Regions from separate parts of the Solibacillus ferritrahens genome, predicted to be linked through region 1. Evidence: predicted binding sites of a transcription regulator. Region 1 holds the regulator's gene; each other region holds the start of a gene.

Region 1 (8,550 bases):
GCCTTTTGTCGACAATCTGAAGCCATGTTCGAATGACATGGCTTCTGTTTTTTAAACTATTTGTTTTTTTATTTTCTTTATTTGCTGTTGAGATATTTAAATGGCATGTGACTACTTTTTTAGTTGTTCTATATATTCAATATATCGTCTATGTACTGTTGCTTTACTGATTGGTATACCCAATCCTGATAACGTAGTGGCAATTTCAGCAAACGTTAAGCCTTTTTGACGAAGCTGTACAATTTCTTCTACCGGCACTTCTTTTCGTTCACGCCCTTCAATATTTCCACGGTTTTTTAAATTATTTTGGGGTTGATATCCATTTTCTACTGCTCGACGCATTCCTCGACGAATTTTTGCATTATGCATACGGCGCTGATACTCTTCAACTACAGCCAATATTTCGAGTAGCATCGTATCCATCTCGTTTAATACTACAGGACCAGCATCATTCAATGTATAAACAGTCGCCTCGTATTTTTGTAAAAGATGGAGAACTGCCATTCTTGCATTCCCTCGTCCTAAACGTGTTTCGTCTTGTACAAATAATACTTTGATTTTATATTCTCTCATATAATCGAGCATATCCAGTAAACCATCACGTTCCACGTCATAGCCACTATGTTGATCCGTAAAAATCTCTACTTCTTTAAAACCGAATGTTACAGCATATTTCGTCAGTTCTTCCTGTTGACGCAGCAACGATGTTTCCTGCGCACTTTTTTCGGTACTGACACGGCAATAAATAACTGCTTTAGTTTTTGTCATTATTATCTCTCGCTACCTTAATTGTCGACACATCGGAGGAGTCATTCAACTGGACAATATATTGTGCTTCCTTTTCAACTGGCACCACCAATATTTGCCCTGAAACAACTTTTCCATCTCGTAGGCCGTTTTCTTTTTTCACTTCGTTAATCCAATCATGCGTTGCCATTTTACCACGATAATGTTCCGCAAGCGACCATAAAGTATCCCCTTGTCCGATAGATACTTGTTCGTATAATTCTATATTATCGTCTTTATGGAAGATTAATACTAATAACACAATAGAGAACATTAGAAACATTGATGTAAAGCTATTTAATTTGATTTTTTTCATAAGAAAAACCCCTCTTTCGAATATATGTTCGGAATGTTTGTTCTCATAATAATACGAACATATGTTTTTGTCAATCGTTTTTTCGAACTTATGTTTGCATTCGTGTTCGCATACTGCTATACTTACACTAAGAAAAATAGCATGATAAAGAGGTGAGTTAGTTGACACAAAAAATTTCCAAACGACAAGAAGCTATTCTAACTTTTATAAAAGAGGAAGTTCGTTCAAAAGGCTATCCGCCATCAGTTCGTGAAATTGGAGAGGCTGTAGGCTTAGCTTCTAGCTCAACTGTCCACGGGCATTTAGCTCGATTAGAGAGTAAAGGGCTTATACGTCGCGATCCTACTAAACCGCGTGCCATTGAAATTTTGGATCAAGAAGAGCTATCAATAGCTAAACAAGGTGTAATTCACGTACCATTAATCGGTAAAGTTACAGCTGGTTTACCTATCTCGGCCATTGAAGATATCCAAGAATATTTCCCGTTACCCGATGCATATGGTTCATCAGAAGATGAATTATTTATGCTTGAAATAATGGGTGAATCAATGATTGAAGCCGGCATATTAAATGGGGATTACGTTATTGTCAAGAAAACTTCCACTGCGAGCAATGGAGAAATCGTCGTTGCAATGACCGAAGAAGATGAAGCGACTGTCAAGCGTTTCTATAAAGAAAAAACTCATTTCCGCTTACAGCCTGAAAACAGTTCGATGGAGCCAATCATTGTTAATCAAGTATCTATTTTAGGAAAAGTAGTTGGGCTATATCGAAATATTCATTAATTAAGAAGCTTGCCATTCTAATAGAATCGGCAGGCTTTTTCTATTTCAAACAAAAAAGACCCAGCCGAAATCGACTGGATTTTCCTCTACTTTTTACATGCATTTATAAAACTGCTAAATAAACGTTGCGCATAAACATCACCATTTGGCGCCAACTCTTCAGGGTGCCACTGAACAGCAACACAATAAGGATGGGATTCGTGTTCGATTCCCTCAATAATACCATCTTTTGCAACAGCCGATGTGACTAGCCCTTTCCCCAGCTTACCTACTGATTGGTGATGGAAAGTGTTTACACGAAAAGATGCTTCACCAAAAATCTCTTTAAATCTTTGTGTTTTCACATCCACAGTATGGGCTAATTCTCCGCGCTTGGATGGTTGCTTATGTTGGACTATATTTTCCACCTGTGATGGAATATCCTGAATGATCGTCCCCCCAAAGGCTATATTCATAATCTGCTGTCCTCGGCAGATGCCTAGAATGGGTATTTGTCTTTTAAATGCTTCATTCATTAGCAAAAGATCGCTATCATCACGCTTTCGCACTACGCTCCCAATATTAGGGTGTGGCTCTTCATTAAATATTAATGGGTCAATATCCGCACCACCAATCAATACAAGGCCATCAACAATAGCCAATAGAGCCTCTACATTTTCTGCTGTCGCATTCGGTATACAAATCGGAATGCCACCTGCTTGTTCTATTGATGTTAAATAGACATTATTAATATCCATTTTTTTATCAAAGTCATACATCGTTAACCCAATAATCGGCTTCATTCCTTCTATCCCCTTAAAGTTAAAAGATAATTCAAATAATTTAAATTATACTATTATATCGCCTTAGATGACTACAAAAATTTATAAAAAAAGGGATTGCTTAAATGCAATCCCTTTACGATTAAACAATTTCGAGTTGTTTTAAAAAATATTGCTTAATTTCTTTCCAATTATGAACGCGTGTATATCCTTCTTCCGCCGTATTGTATGGCATTGAATACAATAGTCCTGTTCCTTTAAATGACGCAAGCTGCCTTGGATTGTCGTCAATTAAATAATCGGTATGTATAACCGCTTTATTCCCGCAAAATACAATATTTTGTGTTTTAATGAATGGTAAATGTTTGATTAGCCAATCATATTTGGCAGTAAATGATCCTGGTACATCCATTGCAGCAGTAGCTATAAAAATTTCATAATGCTCCTGAAGCTCCTGAATGACTTCAATTGCATCTTCATCTAGTAACGCCAAATCGCGGAAGTAATCTGGCTCATTTAATAGTGCAAACAGTTTCTTTGCATCTTCACGTGGTAAATCACGCTGTGTAGTCAACAAAAATTCTTCTTCCGTAAAGGAAGTACCGAAATTCTCATTGTAAGTAATACGTAACTTTGAATAAAAGTCAGCTAATACTTGGTCCATATCAATTGCAATACTTTTTTTCATGTAATTGGCCTCCTTGGAATTTCCTAATTTTAGTTTATACAATTATATTGTGAAATAACAAGGTATTACTCTCTACAATTAACAACGAACATATTTACGTTTAAATCCGATACGCCCTTTTTCAACTTGCTTTACTATTTCTGCATACGCGTGTAATTTTCCGGGCTTTTTTCCTTCACGCTTAATTTCCACTACACCAATATCATTAGCAATTTGCAATGCTTCATTATGTAAAGGCTTAAAAGAAACACCGACAGTCATTACAAAGTTATTCATCGCAACTTGTGTACGTAGCGGTACCAAATTGATATTTTGTTTTACCTGTTTAAGCATTCCCCGCAGTTTCTCAACTGAGAACTCCTCATCTTTTCTATTACCGAGGAGCCAGCAATAACAATGCCAGCCAGCAGACATTTTCAACTCGTCTCCACTTGCAATCCATTTATCACTTACTTGTTGGGCAATATCGGATTCTGCTAATGTAACTGCAACCACATAATCAGATATCATATAAAAATAAGCCTGGTCCATCCATCGATTATAATCTGCTTCCGACATTGCTTTTGAATCGGCGATGATTCCTGCAAAGTACATTGCATCATAGTTACCCGTTGCATATAATTGTTCTGCAAGTTCATGGTTTATTTTTATTTGCTTAACATATGGTTTCATCGATCCAATCGTTACACCAAATACTGGCTCCTTGGCCCCGTTTGACATATATATTTTTTTTGTACGTTCTTTTCCTAATGTTTCTAATTCCTGTATTACAGTATTGAAATCCATATTAGTATCCTTTCTGAATTGATAAGTTGTTCTTACTCGATTGTTTTAATAATAAAATACTCTTCTCTATTGAAGTTTCAATATAGCCGACTATTTGCTCCATTGTAAATACAGTAAGCGGTATTTTGAGTATTTCTGTATCATATTGCAGGTCACTTAAAATACTAGGAATAAATGCAGTTACTTCCTCATGGGAAACCTCCTGCAAATAACATATTTCAAAGGGCTCTTTCAATAATGCAGAAAGCTGTTCATTCAAATGATAGTGCTCAACTAATTGTGCATTTAAAATTTTAAAATCGTTATGATAAACATTCAACAGTTCGGGCTTTGCTTCCAAACGATTTTTTAACCAAGGGATGAAAAATCCCTGCAACCATAAATCATCGGCAATTAAATGTACATAATAACCATTGATATAGTTTTTTGAAACCTCATTTTTATACTTTTTATAAAATGCTTCGTAATTAATTGTTCTAGTAAACCTTTGTAGCTCTCCACTGTAAAAATGTGATGCGTCTTTAGCCATTATGGCTGCATCTGCTGCAATTCCACCTATTATAAATGTTGCTTGATCTTGTATGTTTAATGCCTCTGCCACTTTATAAGCAATAATAGCATGCATAATTCTTGAGCCCATAAGTACCTCCATTATAGTATGTAATTTTAAATTCAATTTAACAGATAAAAATCCCTTTTATTAAAAAGTTAAAATATACCACAGCATAATAAAGCAACCTCTGAACAGAATAAATTCAGGAGGTGATATTCATGAAAAACAACAAAAACATGAATACTGAATTTGGAATGGAAACAGACGTTAACAAGGTTATTAAGCAAAACCAGCAGGCTGAAGCCAAAAAGCAGCAAGCTTCTGGTTTATACGCTAATAACGGTTTACAAAAAAATCCAAGTTCAAAGAACGCGGAATTTGGTATGGAGACCGATGTGAACCAAGTTAAAAAGCAAAACCAACAAGCTGAAGCTAAAAAGCAGCAAGCTTCTGGTATTTTTGCAAATAGTGGTTTACAAAAGAAACTAAGTTCAATGAACGCGGAGTTTGGAATGGAAACAGATGTAAGCCAAGTTAAAAAGCAAAATCAACAAGCTGAAGCCAAAAAGCAGCAAGCTTCTGGATTATTTGCTAAAATTCGTTCCCAAAACGGTAATAAATAATCGAATATCATCCCCAAACCGGCAATTTTTATTGCCGGTTTTTTTCATTAACAAAGAAAAAAAGCGTTGGAGCTTAGTGCCCCAACGCTTTCTTCTTAGTACATTTTCATATATTGATCACGTTCCCACTGGTGGACAGTTGAACGGTACATATCAAACTCAATTTCTTTTGCTTCTTTAAAGTTTGCATAAATGTGGTTGCCTAATGCTTTTTGCACAACCTCGTCTTTTGCAAGTAATGTTAACGCGTCGTCTAAAGCTGCTGGTAAATTATCGATGCCGTTTGCTTTACGCTCTTCTTCGTTCATTACATAAATGTTACGGTTAATTGCTGGTGGTGGAGTTAACTTTCTACGAATACCTTCTAAACCAGCCTCTAAAATAACTGCCATCGCTAAATATGGGTTTGCAGATGGATCCACTGAACGAACTTCTATACGTGTTGAAACTCCACGAGAAGAAGGAATACGGATAAGCGGTGAACGGTTTTGCGCTGACCATGCTACATAACATGGCGCTTCATAACCTGGTACTAAACGTTTATATGAGTTAACTGTTGGGTTTGTAATTGCTGTAAAGCCTTGTACGTGCTCCAGAATCCCCGCCATAAATTGCATCGCCGATTCAGATAGGCCTAATTCAGTAGACTCATCATAAAAGGCATTTTCTTTTCCTTTAAATAAAGAAACGTTAAAGTGCATTCCTGATCCGGCTTCACCGAATAAAGGTTTTGGCATGAATGTAGCATGTAAGCCATGCTTACGGGCAATTGTTTTAACAACTAACTTGAATGTTTGAATATTGTCACAAGCCGTAATTGCATCTGCATATTTAAAGTCGATTTCATGTTGGCCAGGTGCAACTTCATGATGTGAAGCTTCAATTTCAAAGCCCATTTCTTCTAACTCTAAAACGATGTCACGACGGCAATTTTCGCCAAGATCTGTAGGTGCTAAATCGAAGTAGCCACCATGGTCATTTACTTCTAAACTTGGTTCACCTTTTGAATCTAATTTAAATAAGAAAAATTCTGGTTCAGGACCTAAGTTGAAGTTTGTAAATCCTAACTCTTCCATTTCTTTTAATACACGCTTTAAGTTGTTGCGTGGATCACCAGCAAATGGCGTACCGTTTGGATTATAAATATCACAGATGAATCGCGCTACTTTCCCTTTTTCGGCAGTCCATGGGAAGATCATAAATGAATCGTAATCTGGGTATAAGTACATATCCGATTCTTCAATACGTACGAAACCTTCGATTGAAGAGCCATCAAACATCATTTTGTTATCCAATGCTTTATCTAGTTGGCTTACTGGAATTTCTACGTTTTTGATTGTGCCTAAAATGTCTGTAAATTGTAAACGAATGAATTTTACTTGTTCTTCTTGTACGAGTTTCTTAATGTCTTCTTTTGTGTATTTACCCACTAAATTCCACACTCCTAAAATTGTTCAGTAAACGATTCTTACCAAAGTTATATAATTTACACGCTATTGATAAAAGCGTGATAAATCCCCTTGTCGAAGAGATGTTTTTTGCATGCGTTGTGCTTGACGCATTTCTTCACGCAAAATTTTACGTAAATCTGAATCTGAAATAACCTCTTTACTCGCCTGCTGGATCGCTGGATCATTTTTCATGTCAAATACTTTTTTTATACCTGCCATGTTAATACCCTGTTCAAGCATATCCTTAATTTCCAATAAGATATCGACATCATTTAATGAAAACATCCGACGATTACCTTCTGTACGGTGTGGCTGAATTAAATCATGCTCTTCGTAATAACGAATTTGTCTGGCTGTTAGATCCGTTAATTGCATGACGATACTTATCGATAATAGTGGCATTGAACGTCGAATTTCACTACTCATTTAATTCACCTCCCTTACCGCTATATTACGACTTGTTACGTTCATTGTCAATTATATGTTAGAAAAACTGACATACAGTGTTTAAGTTAGCATTTTATATACTGTTTCTAGAGAGGTGATGAGCAAATAATGAACTGACAATATACTATTACCCTTTTTTGTCAACTTTATAACAAACAAAAAAATCGCCCGTTAAATTGGACGATTTTTTACAAATTAAGTTAGTCTTTGTACAGCAGCACAAATCGCATATTTAACATGTTCATAAGTTAAGCCACCTTGTACAAAAGCTGTATATGGAGGACGAATCGGACCATCCGCTGTCAATTCAATGCTTGACCCTTGAACGAAAGTTCCTGCTGCCATAATTACGTCATCTTCATATCCAGGCATATACGCAGGTTCTGGTGCGAAATGAGCATTGATTGGCGATGCTGCCTGAATTTCACGACAAAACGCTACCATTTGTTCAGGAGTACGGAATGCTACTGACTGAATTAAATCTGTACGTACATCCGTGTAATGAGGGGAGGTCGTCATACCGATTTCTTCAAGCATTGCCGATGTAAAAATCGCGCCTTTTAAACTTTGCGCGACTATATGAGGTGCCATGAAAAAACCTTGATAAAAATCTGCTAACGTATTCAACGATGCACCAGCTTCTGCACCAATCCCTGGGGATGTCATACGGTATGCGCATTTTTCCACTAAATCTGCACGCCCTGCAATATAACCTCCTATTTTCGCAAAGCCACCGCCAGGATTTTTAATTAAAGAACCCGCCATTAAATCGACGCCTACTTCCGTTGGTTCGAGCAATTCAACAAATTCACCATAGCAATTATCAACAAATATAACTGCATTTGGTGCAATTTCACGAATTTTTAATACCATCTGGGAAATTTGTTCAATTGTAAAGGATGGTCGTGTGGCATAACCTTTTGAGCGTTGAATTGCAATCATCTTTGTATTTTCATTAACTGCATTTTTCACACCTTCCCAATCGATTTCCTTATTTCCGATTAAATCAACATGAGAATAGCCAATCTTAAAATCCTTTAATGATCCTGTATCCTTTTCACCACCGTCGACGATTGATTGAAGTGTATCGTAAGGCTTCCCTGTAATATAAAGAAGTTCATCACCCGGACGCAGAATGCCAAATAGACTTAATGTAATTGCATGTGTACCGGATATAATTTGAGGACGCACAATCGCCGCTTCCGCTCCAAAAGTTTCCGCATATACACGCTCTAAATTGTCGCGACCTTCATCATCATAGCCATATCCGGTAGAAGGATGCAGATGAAAATCACTTACTTGATTATTTCGGAAAGCAGCGAGCACCTTTTGTTGGTTATAAAATGCACGATCA
Region 2 (8,550 bases), on a different contig from region 1:
GGTAAAGTTGAAGGCTTACAATTGCTTCTGCCTGCTCTTCCGAAAAGCCGAATTTATCGATAATATTATTTTTTGCATCACGCTTGTCCTTTGACGCACGGATTGTTTCTATCACTTCGTCTAAAATCGATAATGCCTTCATAAGCCCTTCGACAATATGTAATCGATCTTGTGCACGTGTTAGATCATATTGTGATCTGCGACGTACAATTTCCTTTTGGTGATCAATATAGGCATCAAGCATAAGAGGTAACGTCATCATCATCGGACGGCGATTATGAATGGCAATCATATTAAAATTATAAGACACTTGTAAATCCGTTGATTTTAATAAAAAGTTTAAAATACCTTGTGCCTGTACATCTTTTTTTAATTCCACGACGATGCGCATTCCATCACGGTCTGATTCATCACGAATTTCTGAAATACCATCTAAACGACGATCGTTCACACGTAATTCATCCATTTTACGAATCATGTTCGCCTTATTCACTTCGAAAGGAATTTCAGAAATAATAATTTGCTCTTTATTCCCTTTTAACTGCTCGATTTCTGTGCGTGAACGAACAATAATTTTTCCTTTCCCTGTTTCAAATGCCTTTTTGATACCATCGACACCTTGTATAATGCCACCTGTCGGGAAATCAGGTCCTTTTATAACTGTCATCAGTTCATCGACTGTACAGTTTTTATTGTCTAAACGCATTAAAACTGCATCGAGAGCTTCTTGTAAATTATGTGGAGGGATGTCTGTCGCATAACCAGCAGATATTCCGGTAGCTCCATTAACCAACAGATTCGGAAAGCGTGATGGTAAAACAGTTGGTTCCATATCCTGATCATCAAAGTTTGGTACGAATTCAACTGTATTTTTATTAATATCACGCAATAGCTCTGCAGCAATGGTTGATAGACGCGCTTCTGTATAACGCATCGCAGCCGGCGGATCTCCGTCGACCGACCCGTTGTTACCGTGCATTTCAATTAACATGTGACGGCTTTTCCAATCTTGACTCATTCGGACCATCGCATCATACACAGAAGAATCCCCGTGCGGATGGTAGTTACCGATTACATTTCCGACCGTTTTCGCGGATTTACGGAATGGTTTGTCAAAAGTATTACCTTCATGGAACATCGCATATAATATACGGCGTTGTACAGGTTTTAAGCCATCGCGTGTGTCAGGTAATGCACGATCTTGAATAATATATTTTGAATAGCGACCAAAACGGTCACCCATTACTTCTTCTAATGGTAAATCCTGAAATTTCTCAACAAAACTCATTTATCTTTTGCCTCCTCATGCTGGATGAATTCATTTTCTAAAATGCTTGCATCCTCTTCCATGCCGAAGTTGACGTTAGATTCAATCCATTTACGTCGGGGCTCAACTTTATCGCCCATCAATGTTGTAATACGACGTTCCGCACGAGCACCATCTTCAATTTTTACGCGAATTAATGTACGCGTTTCCGGATTCATCGTTGTATCCCAAAGCTGGTCGGCATTCATCTCACCTAAACCTTTATAGCGTTGGATAACGTAGCCTTTGCCAATTTTCTTCGTAGCGGCACTAAGCTCCTGCTCTGTCCAAGCATATACAAGCTCCTGCTTCTTCCCAGACCCTTTAGATACTTTATACAATGGTGGCAATGCTATGTAGACTTTACCGGCTTCGATTAATGGACGCATATAGCGATAGAAAAATGTGAGTAAAAGTACTTGAATATGTGCGCCATCTGTATCGGCATCCGTCATAATGACCACTTTATCGTAGCAGGCATCTTCTACATTGAAATCCGCGCCGACACCCGCTCCTATAGTATGGATAATCGTAGCAATTTCCTCGTTTTTCATAATGTCCTGCAGCTTTGCCTTTTCAGTGTTGATAACTTTACCGCGTAAAGGCAAAATGGCTTGGAAAGTACGATCCCGACCTTGTTTCGCCGAACCGCCTGCAGAATCACCCTCTACTAAATACAGTTCGTTTCTCGCCGCATTTTTCGATTGTGCAGGCGTTAGCTTCCCTGACAGCAAAGTACTCGATTTTTTCTTTTTACCGTTTCTTGCATCATCACGTGCTTTACGAGCTGCTTCACGAACTTGATGAGCACGAATCGCCTTTCGAACTAAAGATGCCGAAAGCTCTGCGTTTTCCTCCAATACATACAATAACTTTTCAGAAACGACTGTATCGACAACATAACGCGCCTCAGATGTTCCGAGCTTGCCTTTCGTCTGACCTTCAAACTGTAGTAGATTCTCGGGAATACGCACTGAAACAATCGCGGTTAAACCTTCGCGAATGTCAACGCCTTCCAGATTTTTATCTTTTTCTTTTAATAAACCAATTTTTCTTGCATATTCATTAAACACTCGTGTTAATGCAGACTTCGCACCTGTTTCATGTGTTCCGCCATCACGTGTACGTACATTGTTTACGAACGACAGGATAGTTTCGGAATAACCGTCATTAAATTGCAGGGCAAATTCCACTTCAATTTCCTGAAGTATGCCTTCCACATATTTAACAGGATGCAGAACATCTTTTTCTTCATTCAAGTAGGCAACAAATGCTTCAATACCATTTTCATAGAAGAAAGTTTCATGCTGGCCTTGTCCGCGTTCATCAACACGCTCATCGATTAACTCAATTTTTAAACCTTTTAATAAAAATGCTGATTCACGCAGGCGCTCTGCCAGCGTGTCATAATTATACTTTGTCGCCGAAAAAATCGTTGAATCAGGTAGGAAATGTACCAATGTACCTGTTTCCTTTGTTTTTCCAATCATATCAAGGGATGTAGCTGGTTTACCACCTTGCTCGAAACGTTGGCGATAAATTTGCCCATCACGGTAAATTGTTACTTCTAAAAATGAGGACAAAGCATTTACAACAGATGAACCTACACCGTGTAAACCGCCACTCGTTTTGTAGCCACCCTGTCCAAATTTACCACCTGCATGGAGTACAGTAAAAATAATTTCCGGAGTTGGCTTACCCATTTTATGAATACCTGTAGGCATACCACGACCATGGTCTCGTACGCTAATACTATTATCTTCATGAATCTTCACGATGATATGATTACCAAATCCAGCAAGTGCTTCATCCACTGCGTTATCTACAATTTCGTACACTAAGTGGTGAAGACCTCGACTATCTGTAGAACCAATATACATCCCTGGTCTTTTTCGTACGGCTTCTAAACCTTCTAATACTTGAATGGCATCTTCATTATAAGACATACCCGATTGATTTTTAACCAAATGCAATCCCCTCCAAAAAATACAAACAAACGTTCTATTTACTACCTAATCGTACTTTCAAATATGCATGATGTCAATGTTTGAGCGTACTTTTTTAGGCTTTGCAAAGACTAATTGTATCATCAAAAACCGACGTTTAAAAGCCTATCCTTTAATAGTTGATAAACAAATGTAACTTTTTCCCTGTTTCCATCCTGTTATTACGAAAAAATAATACCTCTTTCCTTCTATTAAAAAACATTGTAGAATATTCATAACATACTATTAGTACCAACTAATAATTCTGACATTTGAAAGGAGCACAACTTCTTGATCAACGCTTTAATAATTATTTGTGCTTATTTAATCGGTTCCATCCCATCTGCATTATGGATAGGGAAAATTTTTTATAAAACAGATATCCGAAAGCAAGGCAGCGGTAATTTAGGCACTACGAATACATTTAGAGTTCTAGGTAAGAAACCTGGAATTGCTGTACTGCTACTTGATATTTTTAAAGGGACAGCAGCAGTTTTATTGCCGCTGTTAGCAATTTTCAGTGATAGTACTGTTCATCCACTTATTCTTGGTATCGTTGCAGCAGCGGGGCATATGTTCCCGATATTTGCGAGCTTCCGTGGCGGTAAAGCCGTAGCGACAAGTGCTGGTATCATCTTAGGTTATAATTTGCCATTATTCCTTGTTTTACTTACTGTATTTATCATTTCATTAAAAACGACAAAAATGGTGAGCTTAACTTCAATGATTGCATCAGCAGTGGCGATCATCTATGTAACGATTAATTGGATTGTTACGGGTGAATATGCGCTCTTTATTTTAGTAGCAATTTTAGCTTCCTTTATCTTTTATCGTCACCGCGAGAATATTATACGCATTAAAAATGGAACTGAACCAAAAATTAAAGGTTTTTAACATGCAGGCTGAAGGTTTATACTTCAGCCTTTTTTGTTTCGTTTTAGCAGGCGCGGGTTTTGTAAGTTTTTTTCATTTCCTGCATAATGACAATAGAGGTGAATTGTATGGAAATTAAATTAACTGAAAAAGCAGTCGAATGGTTTAAAGAAGAAATGGAAATAGAACATGGAGACTATATTCGCTTTTATGCACGCTATGGGGGCTCATCTCCCTTTCATGAAGGATTTTCGTTAGGAATGACACGTGAGCAGCCCCATGAAATAGGGATTGAAACCATTATAGAGAATGTACACTTCTTTATTGAAAAATCCGATGAATGGTTTTTTAGTAACCATCATCTAATTGTAGACGTCGATGAAACAACTGATGAACTTAGCTATTCATATGAAAAATAGCCTTCAAAAAGTTATAATATTTTAAATATATTGTAAATCCGTTTTTCATCCTTGTAATCGATATAATGTGTAAAGATATTGATTACAAGAAGAGGGATTACAATTGAAAGTGAAACAAGGATTTTATTGGCGCTGCCTATTTTTTATCGCAGGGATTATCGTTTTGTCACTAGGTGTTGCCTTAACGATTAAAGGACAAACAATCGGTGTAGGTTCATGGGACGTGCTCCATATAGGACTTTATAAAAATCTCGGTTTAACAATCGGGGCTTGGTCCATCATTATAGGGTTAATTATTTTAGCGATTGACTCTATGTTATCAAAAAGACTACCAAAAATAGGTACCTATTTAGATATGTTTTTAACGGGGATTTTTATTGATATCTTTTTGTATGTGCTACCTAATGCACACAACCTTTTGGAGCAAACTTTATCGTTTGTAGTAGGTATAGTGCTACTAGGTATTGGTTGTGGTATGTACATGGTGGCTAACCTCGGTGTTGGACCACGTGATACTTTAATGCTGTTATTAGTCCGTCGCCTAGGCTGGAGCGTGAACCGTGCACGTACGACAATGGAAGTATCAGTTGCTGTTGTAGGCTTCATTTTAGGCGGTCCTGTTGGTATAGGGACAGTATTTATGGCATTCGGCTTAGGACCGGTTGTTCAATGGGCCCTAAAATGGAATGAAAAGCTGTTTTACCGTGCAGCAGGTGTAGAAAGTGCCGTAATTTAAAATGAGAAGAAAGCGAACATAGTAGGTTTGCTTTCTTTTTTTTATTAACAATTGTTACAATATTCAAAAAATACTTCCGTAATTAAAATAAATCCCGCATAGTAGTAATTGGAGGTGTTTTTTAATGATACAGATTGAAAATGTCCAACTATACCGGAATGAAAAAGTAATTTTGAATAATTTAAGCTGGCATGTACAAAAAGGACAGCATTGGGCCATTTTAGGCTTGAATGGTTCAGGAAAAACAACCTTGTTAAAAGTAATCAACGGCTATATTTGGCCAAACAAAGGTAAAGTGCAAGTACTGGGTGAAACTTTCGGCAATACATATATCCCTACCCTACGGACACGCATCGGCTGGGCAAGCAATGCAATGATTGATAGCTTCAACTGGCAGGATAATGCAATCGAAATTGTGCTCAGCGGAAAATTCGGTGCGCTCCGTCTATTTAATGACGTGTCCAACGAGGAGATTGAGCAGGCACTATCCTTTATGAAACAGTTTCATTGTGATCATTTGGCAAATAAATCATTTGAGCATTTATCACAAGGTGAACGTCAACGTGTACAAATTGCACGTGCTTTAATGGCAGAACCAGAAATATTAATATTAGATGAGCCATGTGGCGGACTTGACCTTATAGAGCGGGAAAACTTACTACAAAAGATTGAGCAAATAGCCAAGTGCGATAACTGTCCTACACTTATTTATGTAACGCATCATGTAGAAGAGATTTTACCTTGTTTTAGCCATGTACTGTTAATGAAAGATGGTGAAAGCGTAGCTGCAGATACTCGCGAAGTCATATTGAATGAACAATTGCTGAGTGACTTTTTTGGCCGTGAAGTAAGTTTACAAATAGAACAAGAACGTGCATGGCTTGCAGTAAAATAAAAATGAGCCAGCAAGATATTCCCTTGCTGGCTTTTCTTATATGTGATATTCGATATTTTCCTCAACAAAATGCCATTCATAAGGTGTTTCTTGGTATACGTAATAGTTTAACCAGTTGTAGAATAACAGATGTGAATGGGCACGCCATACATTTTTAGGTGCATTTTGTGGGTCATTATTCGGGAAGTAATTAATCGGAACTTCCGTATTTTCCGGATCCTTTTCAATATCACGGAAATATTCGTCCGATAGAGTCGTCGCATCATACTCTAAATGGCCTGTAATCATGATATGCTTATTGTTTTTTGATTGGACGATAAATACACCGGCATCGTCCGAATAGCTAAGCAGACGCAAATCTGGGTGTGCACGGACTTCATCTATTGAGACAGATGTATGGCGTGAATGAGGTGCAACATATTCATCACTGAAGCCCCGTACTAAATCGACCGTTAAATCTGTTATCACATGCGAATAAACGCCGGAGCATTTTTTAGGCAGCTCAAACTTCCCGATACCGAAATGATGATACAGTGCAGCTTGTGCGCCCCAACATATATACATGATCGATGTAACATTTTGATCGGCCCAGTCCATCACATCGGTAATTTCCTTCCAATAGCCTACATCTTCAAATTGCATTTTCTCTACTGGTGCACCAGTGATAATAAGACCATCATATCGGCGGTGCTTAATCTCATCGAATGTTTGGTAGAACGTATCTAAATGTGATTTGGAAACGTTTTTGGATTCGTATGTAGCGGTATTTAAAAATGTAACATCTACCTGTAGTGGTGTGTTCCCTAGTAAGCGCAATAATTGGAGCTCGGTTTTTTCCTTTTCCGGCATTAAATTGAACACTAAAATATTCAAAGGTCGAATTTGCTGAGTTTTCGCACGATCTTCCTCCATAACGAAAATCTTCTCTCTTCTCAGCAGCTCACCGGCAGGTAAATGTTTCGGAATATTAATTGGCATTGCACTTTCCCCCTCTAATCTTTCTAAATAATCTTGGCTTAATAACGCAAAGCTTTTTCGAGCTTCTTTCCTTTCAAATAAATCATTGTAATAGCCGCAGGGGTTTGATCATTGGAGCATGTAATCGAATACTTGCCGAAAAAACACAAAAAACCCCTCATTCCAGCACAACAGAAATGAGAGGTTTATATACCCGTTCTTATCTGCCAAGGTCATTGCCTTGCTGGAAGTAGCACCTTTCTAGTTGTACTAGAGGTTGCTGAAGCATCTACGGGCACAGTTCCCTCCGCTTCTCTTGATAAGACTATTAAATTGACACTAGTGTAACACGGTAGTGTAAGTTTTGCAATAATTCAAAAAATATATATATTTACTCAGGATTTAAATGCTCTTTCTCATAATTAAATAAAATCGTTTCAAGCCTTTCATCCCATGCACCTGTTAACGTATTATACACACGCATAAAGTGGCGGTTTTCCTTTTGATCCATAAGCGAAAAACATAGAACCGGAATATCATTAATTTGAATTGATTCGGTCGATATAACTTTTGTAATAAAAGTTGGGACCTCCTGTTCTGCCAATGGTTGTTCGCTTAACTGTCGCTGAATAAATTCAATCAGCATCGATTCTTCAATCGCTTCAATTTCCTCGTTTTCAATCGTCGGAAACGGTTCAGGAAACTCCTCTAAATCAGAGAACTCCTCTAGGTCCCCTTCCAGCAGCTGTTCATGAATCGGGCTATATTGTACAAAATGACTTGTTTGCTCAAGCTCCTCTTCAAAAATACCCGATTCAAGCTGCGCCATTCCTTTTGCCGTAAGTGTGAACACTTCATTTTCTTTTTCAATCATGCCCATTCGTAACATTTTATTCGTTAAATCATGGATAAATAACGGTTCAACTAATAAAATTTCCGCTAAAAGCTCGACATTATTCAGCTTCGCCTTCTGAAATGAAATTAGCATCATCTTCATTAAAATATCCATCGCATTCCTCATAACAGGATGATAGTGCACTTCCAACGTATGAATGGGAATGGCGTATTGCATCTGCTTTTGAATTTCGATGTTTGGATTTTCGTTAAGTTCTTTTTGTAATTGTCCGGTTATGCTGTTTAAATCCACTGTATACACCTTTCCTTACATTGCAAAATAGCCACTTTGCTCTTTTACTGTATTTAATACATGGGAATACATATCGCGTGTTTTCGCATGTTTTGGACGCTGTGTAAACATATCGGTACTGCCGATCATAATAAGCAGTTCACGTGCGCGGGATAATGCTACATTTAGACGGCGATAATCTTTGGCAAACCCAATTTCTCCGCGCTCATGGTCATGATTACGCACCATACTG
Region 3 (8,550 bases), on a different contig from region 1:
AATATGTCATTACTCTTTATTGAGAGTACGACAGTTTGGCAATATTTTGTTGCATTCTTTCGTGTAGCGCTTATTATTTTCCTTTTCAACCTAGGACTTTCCTTAATGAAACGCTTCTTCACAGGTGGAAAAGCAACAAAAAATGGGAACGCTCGTTAACTCGAAGCGTTCCCATTTTTTCTGCAATTCTGTATTACACTTGGAGCTGTGGATAAATTTCATTCACATTTTCGCGTAGCGTAGCTTTGCTTTTAAGAACTTCCCTACAGAAGTTTTCGGAATTTCTGTTAGGAATACGATATCATCCGGTAACCACCATTTTGCAAATTGTCCTTCCAGAAATGCAGTCAGTTCTTCTTTTAATACGACACATGCCAGTGGTCGCTCCTGCCATTTAGCATGTGGAATTGCGATTACAGCTGCTCAAATACCGCTTCATGGGACATAAGTGCATTTTCTAGTACTTATATAAAAAAGCGAGTGAACTGTTTTCCAACAGCCACACTCGCTTCACTAATCAATTGCGTTAAAGAAATCAAACCGCGTTTTGTGCTAATCGTACTTTTAGTTTCTCCAGCATATCAACCGTCATTTTCTCTAAATCATAGCTTGCTTTAAAACCCCATTCTTCAATTGCAGCTGATGAATCAATAGCATTTGGCCAGCTGTCCGCAATTGCCTGACGTACCGGATCTACATCATAATCCATTGTGAAGCTTGGAATATGCTTTTGAATTTCCGCTGCAATCTGCGACGGCTCAAAGCTCATCGCTGAAATATTAAACGCATTGCGATGTATAAGCTTCGCCGGGTCTGCTTCCATTAAATCAACTATTGCCTGTAGTGCATCCGGCATATACATCATATCCATATACGTACCTTCTGCAATATAAGATGTGTAACGACCTTCTGCAATCGCCTTATAATAAATATCGACCGCATAATCCGTTGTTCCCCCACCTGGTGGCGTTACATACGAAATTAACCCTGGGAACCGGACTCCACGCGTATCCAGTCTATAGCGTGTATAGTAATAATCACATAATAATTCGCCCGCTACCTTGTTTACTCCGTACATTGTAGTTGGACGCTGTAATGTATCTTGTGGTGTATTGTCCTTTGGCGTAGAAGGACCGAATGCGCCGATTGAGCTTGGCGTGAAAAACTGCATATCGAGCTCACGTGCTACTTCAAGTGCATTCATTAAACCGCCCATATTTAAATTCCATGCGAAAACTGGATTTTTTTCTGCTGTTGCTGATAGTAGTGCAGCCATATGAATCATCGTATCTGCGCCAAAATCATGTGCGAGCGCATGCATGCGTTTCCCATCTGTTACATCCAATACTTCAAATGGACCTTCATGCTGATCAATTTTCCGAATATCTGTTGCCAATACATTGTCAACGCCATACGTATGACGTAATTTCTCTACTAATTCCGAACCAATTTGACCTAAAGCGCCGGTCACCATAATTTTTTTCACGATGAAGCCTCCCTATCCTTTAAAAGACGAATCCACCCCTAAATATTGCTGAACTCTATCTATTATTTTTTATTCACTAAAAACAATTGTCCTTAAGGAAAGTACAATCATCTACAATGAAAACTTGATGTTCAAAGATTTCCATGAAATTGATTATAGGGTGTTCTTTTGTAAAAAACAATATTTTTTGAATATTCTTTTTCAGCGATACATTTGTACGTGTACAAAATCCGCATGGAGAAATGCCTGCTAGATAGATATAGTGGGAATTTTAATCATCCAATATCGCTTCATAAATATTATGAAATAGAATTTTTCGGTTGTCTGTTAGCTTCACATATTGTTCGTGTACATTTACTTTTTGAATAATACCTGTAATTGTATAAATGCCTGTTTGCTCCCATACTTTCAATTGGATGGGGCTAGCTTCTGAATAGGCTCTCTGTAAATTTTCATTAATTTGTTCCAATTGAGCTTCATCCAATTCAGGCTGTATCACCAGTGCGTCCTCTTCCTGCCATTCACGCAATAACTTTACATGCTCGGGTAACATCATCGCGGTCCATTTAATCACACCTCTATCTTTGTTCATCGCGTTCACTCCCTTATTGTTTATGTCCGCCTACTAATGTCGACCGTGCAAGTGCTGTACCCGCATCTGTATAGGAAACAGCACGTAATAAGGCAGTCGTTCCGTATTTTGTACGTAAACGGTCCATCGTTTCCCCGAGCTTACGGTTACGCCACCTCTTCTCATCAAATAAGCTGAGCTGCATTGAATATTCACTTTCGATGTTACTTAATGTAATCGTAATTTTGCGTGCTGGGCGTTCTGCGTAAAATTCGTCGAGTAATTGTTTGCATACTTCAAAAATCTTCAATGTATCATTTGTCGGCTCATCGATTGTGCGCGAACGATGGAATCCACCTCCGAAGGCATCTTTACTATAGCTAAGCCCCAATGATATCGTTCGTCCGATTTTCTTTGCTTCCCTTGCACGCCTTGCTACGTCTTCGCACATTTCAAGCAGTACGACTAAAATTTCCTTTCGGCTGCGGTAATCACGCATGAGCATTTGCCCCTTTCCGAAGCTGATTTGCCCCTGCAGGATTGGTGCACCAACAGTCGAGTGATCAATTCCCCATGCATGATAATAGAGCTGATTACCCAACACTCCAAAGCGCTTTTCCAGTAGGGATAAATCGGTATGCGCTAAATCATAAACAGAGTAAATACCCATATGATTCAGCGTTTTTTCTGTACGACGACCAATTCCCCACATTGTAGATAGCGGCATTATCGGCCATAATTTTTCCGCTACATCATTATATGTCCATTTCGCAAATCCCGTTTTCTTTGCTTCAATATCCAGCGCCAGCTTTGCCATGAGCATATTTGGTCCAAAACCGACTGCACATGGAATGTCAAATTGGTTGTAAATAAGTTGTTGAATATACTGCGCCGTTTCTTCAGGAGGTCCCCATAATTTTTCTGTGCCTGTCAAATCGATAAAGCTTTCATCAACGCTATATACATGAATGGCCTCTTTTGGAACGAAATTGTTGAACAAACGTGTAATTTCCATCGACATACGAATAAAGAGTGACATTCGTGGCTCAAATAGACGAATGTCCGGATGTGGCGGGATTTCATACAAACGTGAACCGGTAAGAATATTAAAGCGCTTTTTCATCGGTGGTGATGCAGCAAGTACGACGCTTCCCTTTTGCTGAAAATTACCGACAATTGCAATTGGCACTTCCATCACATTTAAATTTTCTAACGATGCGATACAGCTCGCGTAAAAGCTACGCATATCAATACATATAATCGAGCGTTCTGGTGCATTTTCATACATGAAGCTCATCTCCTTAAAGAGAACGTTTGTTCTTATATTAAAATGAGACATGTGAGATGGCAAGTGGTAAGTAATGGGGAACTTTGTGGAAGGGTAATTTTATTTCGCCAAGTATTTTATGTTTTTCGCCAAATTTGAGTTCTTAATAGTCAAACTAGCGGATATTATAGCAACTTTTTACGGTGGGAAATTTTATTCGCCTCTTATAAGGTTATATTCGTCAACTGTAGCTACTTAATCGCCACCTTCACTTACTTAATCGTCAATGGGTTTTACATATTCGTCACTTAAGTACGGATAACCGTCACTTTCAATTTTAATAGACAATTTAATTTTTTATTCGCCACTTGATGCAACTTAATCTCCACTCTCTATTTTTTAGGTGAAACATAAAAAAAGCGTACCCATATCCACCTGGTACGCTTCAAAAATTTATTCTTTTATCACTTTCTCATAAAGAGCAGGGCGTCTATCTTCGTAAACTGGGATTCGTCCGCGCACTTCATCAACATTTGAAAAATCAACATCAATAATTGCGAGCTCTTCATCTTCTGCACCTGTCCAAAGAACCTCACCCCATGGACCGATAATCATCGATTGCCCGTTGAAATTTTCTACTTTGCGCGCGATGCGATTTACCGCAATGACGAAGCACTGATTTTCAATGGCACGAGCCTGCAATAAAATTTTCCAATGATCAATACGTGGAGTTGGCCATTGTGCCGGGACAAATAATACCTTTGCACCGTCCAATGCATGGGAACGCAACCATTCCGGGAAACGTATGTCATAACAAATGACACCACCAGCCTCCAGCTCATCTAATGCAAAGCGGTTCATCTCATTGCCTGACTCTAAATACAAATGCTCATCCATTAAACGGAATAAATGTGCTTTACTATACTCGCCAACTAATTCGCCAACACGATTGTATGTGTACATCGTATTATAAAACTTGTCGTCACGTTTTACCGACACGGAACCACCGACAATATGTACTGCCAATTCCTTTGCTAACCCACTTAAAAATGATTTCGTACGTTCACCGTTGACATCAGAAAGCTCACCTAATTTTTCAAGTGCATAACCTGTATTCCACATTTCCGGCAATACGATGATTTCTGCACCACCTGCTGCCGCTTCACGAATAAACTTCTCCGCACGCTCATAGTTTTCATCTACTTTTCCAAAACCTACATTTAGTTGGATACAGCCGATTTTCATAAACAGCACCGCCCTTAAATAAATTACCTACGAAATATAGTTTTCGCATACTTACCTTCTATTGTAACATTCCAATTCAAGTTATCAAAATCTTCACTTTACTTAAACCTAGAAAAGTACTAAGATTAATTTTAATATTTTTAAAGGATGATGAATAATGGAATTTTCAAAAAAGCTACAACAGCTTCCTCCACAATTTTTTGCAGCACTTTTGAATAAGGTGAATGCTGCAGTGGCTGAAGGTCGTGATGTCATTAATTTAGGTCAGGGTAATCCAGACCAGCCAACACCAGCACATATTGTTGAAGCATTGCAGATGGCAGCAACTGATCCGCAAACACATAAATATTCCCCATTTCGCGGTATTGCGGAATTAAAACAAGCGGCAGCTGATTTTTATAAGCGGGAGTATAATGTGGAGATTGATCCGCATACAGAAGTTGCAATACTTGGCGGGACAAAGATTGGTCTAGTCGAACTTCCGCTTGCGCTATTGAATCCTGGGGACTACATGCTTCTTCCAGACCCTGGCTATCCTGATTATTTGTCGGGAGTCGCGCTTGCCGAAGTTAAGTTCGATACAATGCCATTGAAAGCAGAAAGTCAGTTTTTACCGGACTATGGTGACCTGGCTGATGAAGTAAAGCAACGTGCCAAGCTAATGTATTTAAACTACCCGAACAACCCTACTGGCGGTGTTGCAACAAAGGAATTTTTTGAGCAAACCGTTCAGATGGCAAAGGAAAACCATATCGCTGTTGCACATGACTTTGCCTATGGTGCAATTGGTTTTGATGGAGAGCGTCCTCCAAGCTTTTTGCAGGCTCCTGGTGCAAAGGAAGTTGGCATTGAGCTCTATACTTTGTCGAAGTCGTATAATATGGCGGGATGGCGTATTGGATTTGCTGTAGGAAATGCGAAAATGGTGGAAGCAATTAATATTATTCAAGATCATCTATTTTGCAGTCAGTTTCCAGCAATTCAGCATGCAGCAGCCATTGCACTGAATGAAGAGCAAACTTGTGTGGAAGAAGTGCGAGATTTATATGAACGAAGACGAAATGTCCTTGTTGAAGAAGCTCAAAAAATTGGCTGGCACATTACGGCACCAAAAGGCTCATTTTTTGCCTGGCTTCCTGTCCCTACACCGTATACGAGCGAGCAATTTGCCGACCTTTTACTAGAAAAAGCGGATATTGCTGTTGCTGCGGGAAATGGATTTGGTGAGTATGGGGAGGGCTATATTCGTGTCGGGCTACTCGTGGATGAAGAGCGTTTGCACGAAGCCATGCAGCGGGTGGCGAAGCTTGGACTTTTTACAGAAATGCTGTCCAAGTAAACAAGCACTGCCGTTTAAAAATGTCAAAATTGACTTACAAAGAAGAACACGGTGTTTATTCGCCAAATAAAAATTATATTATCCACTTTTTTAACAATAATAGCCATTTAGATAAGCTTAATCGCCAATTTCAATCGAATAATCGCCACTCTCACTTACTTAATGGACACTTCCTCCTGGATATTCGCCAATTTCACAAAAAGCCCGGCACTATATGTATAATAGTGCCGGGCATTATTTTTACTTAATCACTTCTAATTCACGGCCAACCTTTTCGTAAATGGCCAATGCTTCATCCAGCATTTCTTTCGTATGTGCTGCTGTTGGCATATTGCGTACACGACCTGTCCCTTTTTGTACTGTTGGGAACACGATTGCTTTTGCGTAAACGCCTTCCTCAAGTAAACGCTTTGAGAACTGCTGCGTTAGCTTTTCTTCACCAATAATACATGGTGTAATCGGTGTTTCGGATTCTCCAATATTAAAGCCAAGTTTTGCTAAGCCGTCTTTTAAATATTGACCGTTTTCCCAAAGCTTGTCATGCAGCTCTGTTGATTCCATAATCATCTCCACTGCACGAGTAATTGCTGCTACATCCCCTGGTGGTAAAGCGGTAGAGAATAAAAACGGACGAGAACGGACTTTTAACCAATCAATCAAGTTTTTCTTCCCTGCTACATAGCCGCCAACAACACCAATTGCTTTTGACAATGTACCGATTTGGAAGTCGATATCGTGTTGCAGACCGAAATGCTTTACTGTTCCGGCACCTTTACCTGTAACGCCTGAACCGTGTGCATCGTCTACATACGTAATCAAATCAAATTCTTTTGCAATTTCCACGATTTCTGGAAGCTTGGCAATATCGCCGTCCATCGAGAATACACCATCTGTAATAACCATTACTTTATTGTAAAGGCCTGATTCCTTTGCATCTTTTGCTTTTGCGCGTAAATCATCCATATCCGCATGGGCAAATGGAATAATTTTCGCCTTTGATAAACGGCAGCCATCAATGATCGAAGCATGGTTTAATGCATCCGATAAAATCGCATCATTTTTATCCATTACAGCAGAAATTGCCGCCATATTACAATTGAAACCTGATTGATAGCTAATTGCTGCTTCTGTACCTTTAAATTTCGCTAATGTTTCTTCAAGTTTTACGTGTAAATCGAGTGTGCCGTTAATTGTACGAACTGCACCAGCACCGACACCGTATGTAGCGATTGTGTCTTGTGCGATCTTCTTCAGCTCATCATTTGTTGCCAAGCCTAAATAGTTGTTCGATGATAAGTTAATCAACTGCTTGCCTGCCACTTGAATGATCGGGCCGTTTGCTCCTTCTACCGGATCGATTTCATTGTATAAACCTTGTGCTTGTAATGCCAGTAAATTTTCATCTAAAAAGGTATTTAATACGTTTGACATGCGCGTTCATCCTTTCGATTTCTATTTCCACTTTATTTTAGCATATAGGGAAATTTTTTTATGTAAGTGGCTCTCCGATTATTTCCTCAAGCTTTCTTCTGAAGAAAAAGAGCGATGGCTGAATGACATAGCCGGTGCCGAGCGCTAAAATAACCGTTCCTACACCAACAGGTCCACCAAGTAACCAGCCTGCACTTGTTGCAAATACTTCCATAATCATACGTCCTGTTTTGACAGAATAGCCTTTACTCGCAATAATCATCATAATCGTATCACGAGGACCCTCGCCTAAATTTGGTGCGATATATAATGCACAGCCTATACTCATGACAAAGAATCCCGCCGTAAAATAGACGAGTTCAAGTAAAAATATATTCGCCACAGGTAATAGCCAGTTGAAAAAATCAATAAATGAACCAATCAACAGCATATTTAAAATTGTTGCACGCTTCGGAATTCGCTTTAAATAAAGAGATGTCGCGGTAATAATAAAAAGCCCTGTCAAAATAGACCAAGAACCAATCGTCAGTCCAACCTGCTTATACATGCCTATATGAAAAACATCCCATGGTCCTGTCCCGATCACATTACCTTTAATCGTCATCGTAATTCCGAGAGCCATAATAATTTGCCCTATAAAAAAACTTCCCCATTGCCATTTAAATTTCTTCGACACAACAATCCTTCTTTCTATTTTACGGCAATCACTGCAAAATGACCGTTTGTTGCCCTTACTAAATCTGTCGGTGCAAGCTTCATTTGCATTCCTATTTTGCCTGCACTTACAATAATATAATCGAGTTCTGAAGCGGCTTGGTCGATAAATGTTGGAAACGGCTTTTTCATACCAATCGGTGAACAACCTCCGCGCACATATCCTGTTAAGCCAAGTAACTCTTTCACTGGAATCATTTCAACTTTTTTTTCTCCTACCACTTTTGCAGCTGCCTTTAAATCGAGTTCTGCATCGACCGGGATGACGAAAACGAAATATTTCCCTTTTCCAGCAGTAGCAATTAGTGTTTTATACACCATTTCCACAGGCTGACCGATTTTACCGGCCACAGTGATGCCATCAACTGCTTCTCCATTTTCTGTCGTGTATTCAAAAACCTCGTGTGCAATTTTTTGCTGCTCAATTAAACGAATTGCATTTGTTTTGGCTTGCTTCTTCACCAACGAAAACACTCCTTTTTATCATATACACCTCG

What was found. The regulator LexA, encoded in region 1, represses DNA repair genes until DNA is damaged. The targets are predictions, from matches to a motif close to CGAACATATGTTCG.
Region 2: the regulator LexA is predicted to act here: its motif matches at 3,296-3,309, upstream of parE (DNA topoisomerase IV subunit B).
Region 3: the regulator LexA is predicted to act here: its motif matches at 3,365-3,378, upstream of SNE38_RS05625 (Y-family DNA polymerase).

The regions. Positions count from the first base shown of each region.
Region 1 covers NZ_JAXCLE010000007.1:101-8,650, forward strand. Annotated here, with positions in the region: gene SNE38_RS08460 (YneB family resolvase-like protein) at 112-768, opposite strand; gene yneA (cell division suppressor protein YneA) at 755-1,102, opposite strand; gene lexA (transcriptional repressor LexA) at 1,264-1,887, shown strand; gene SNE38_RS08475 (gamma-glutamyl-gamma-aminobutyrate hydrolase family protein) at 1,974-2,669, opposite strand; gene SNE38_RS08480 (5' nucleotidase, NT5C type) at 2,791-3,336, opposite strand; gene SNE38_RS08485 (DNA alkylation repair protein) at 3,415-4,122, opposite strand; gene SNE38_RS08490 (hydrolase) at 4,124-4,762, opposite strand; gene SNE38_RS08495 (gamma-type small acid-soluble spore protein) at 4,894-5,298, shown strand; gene glnA (type I glutamate--ammonia ligase) at 5,394-6,728, opposite strand; gene SNE38_RS08505 (MerR family transcriptional regulator) at 6,792-7,175, opposite strand; gene SNE38_RS08510 (methionine gamma-lyase family protein) at 7,392-8,550, opposite strand, start outside.
Region 2 covers NZ_JAXCLE010000012.1:21,571-30,120, reverse strand. Annotated here, with positions in the region: gene parC (DNA topoisomerase IV subunit A) at 1-1,288, opposite strand, end outside; gene parE (DNA topoisomerase IV subunit B) at 1,285-3,273, opposite strand; gene plsY (glycerol-3-phosphate 1-O-acyltransferase PlsY) at 3,583-4,185, shown strand; gene SNE38_RS12565 (HesB/YadR/YfhF family protein) at 4,293-4,583, shown strand; gene SNE38_RS12560 (YczE/YyaS/YitT family protein) at 4,693-5,319, shown strand; gene SNE38_RS12555 (ABC transporter ATP-binding protein) at 5,444-6,214, shown strand; gene metA (homoserine O-acetyltransferase MetA) at 6,251-7,192, opposite strand; SAM riboswitch class I at 7,389-7,497, opposite strand; gene SNE38_RS12545 (nucleoside-diphosphate sugar epimerase) at 7,563-8,318, opposite strand; gene SNE38_RS12540 (AAA domain-containing protein) at 8,334-8,550, opposite strand, start outside.
Region 3 covers NZ_JAXCLE010000004.1:64,192-72,741, reverse strand. Annotated here, with positions in the region: gene SNE38_RS05645 (sulfate permease) at 1-159, shown strand, start outside; partial or broken gene SNE38_RS05640 (AMP-binding enzyme) at 223-461, opposite strand; gene SNE38_RS05635 (L-threonine 3-dehydrogenase) at 536-1,486, opposite strand; gene SNE38_RS05630 (YolD-like family protein) at 1,758-2,078, opposite strand; gene SNE38_RS05625 (Y-family DNA polymerase) at 2,092-3,345, opposite strand; gene SNE38_RS05620 (carbon-nitrogen family hydrolase) at 3,778-4,569, opposite strand; gene SNE38_RS05615 (pyridoxal phosphate-dependent aminotransferase) at 4,727-5,908, shown strand; gene SNE38_RS05610 (glycine C-acetyltransferase) at 6,149-7,339, opposite strand; gene SNE38_RS05605 (YczE/YyaS/YitT family protein) at 7,398-8,015, opposite strand; gene ybaK (Cys-tRNA(Pro) deacylase) at 8,030-8,518, opposite strand.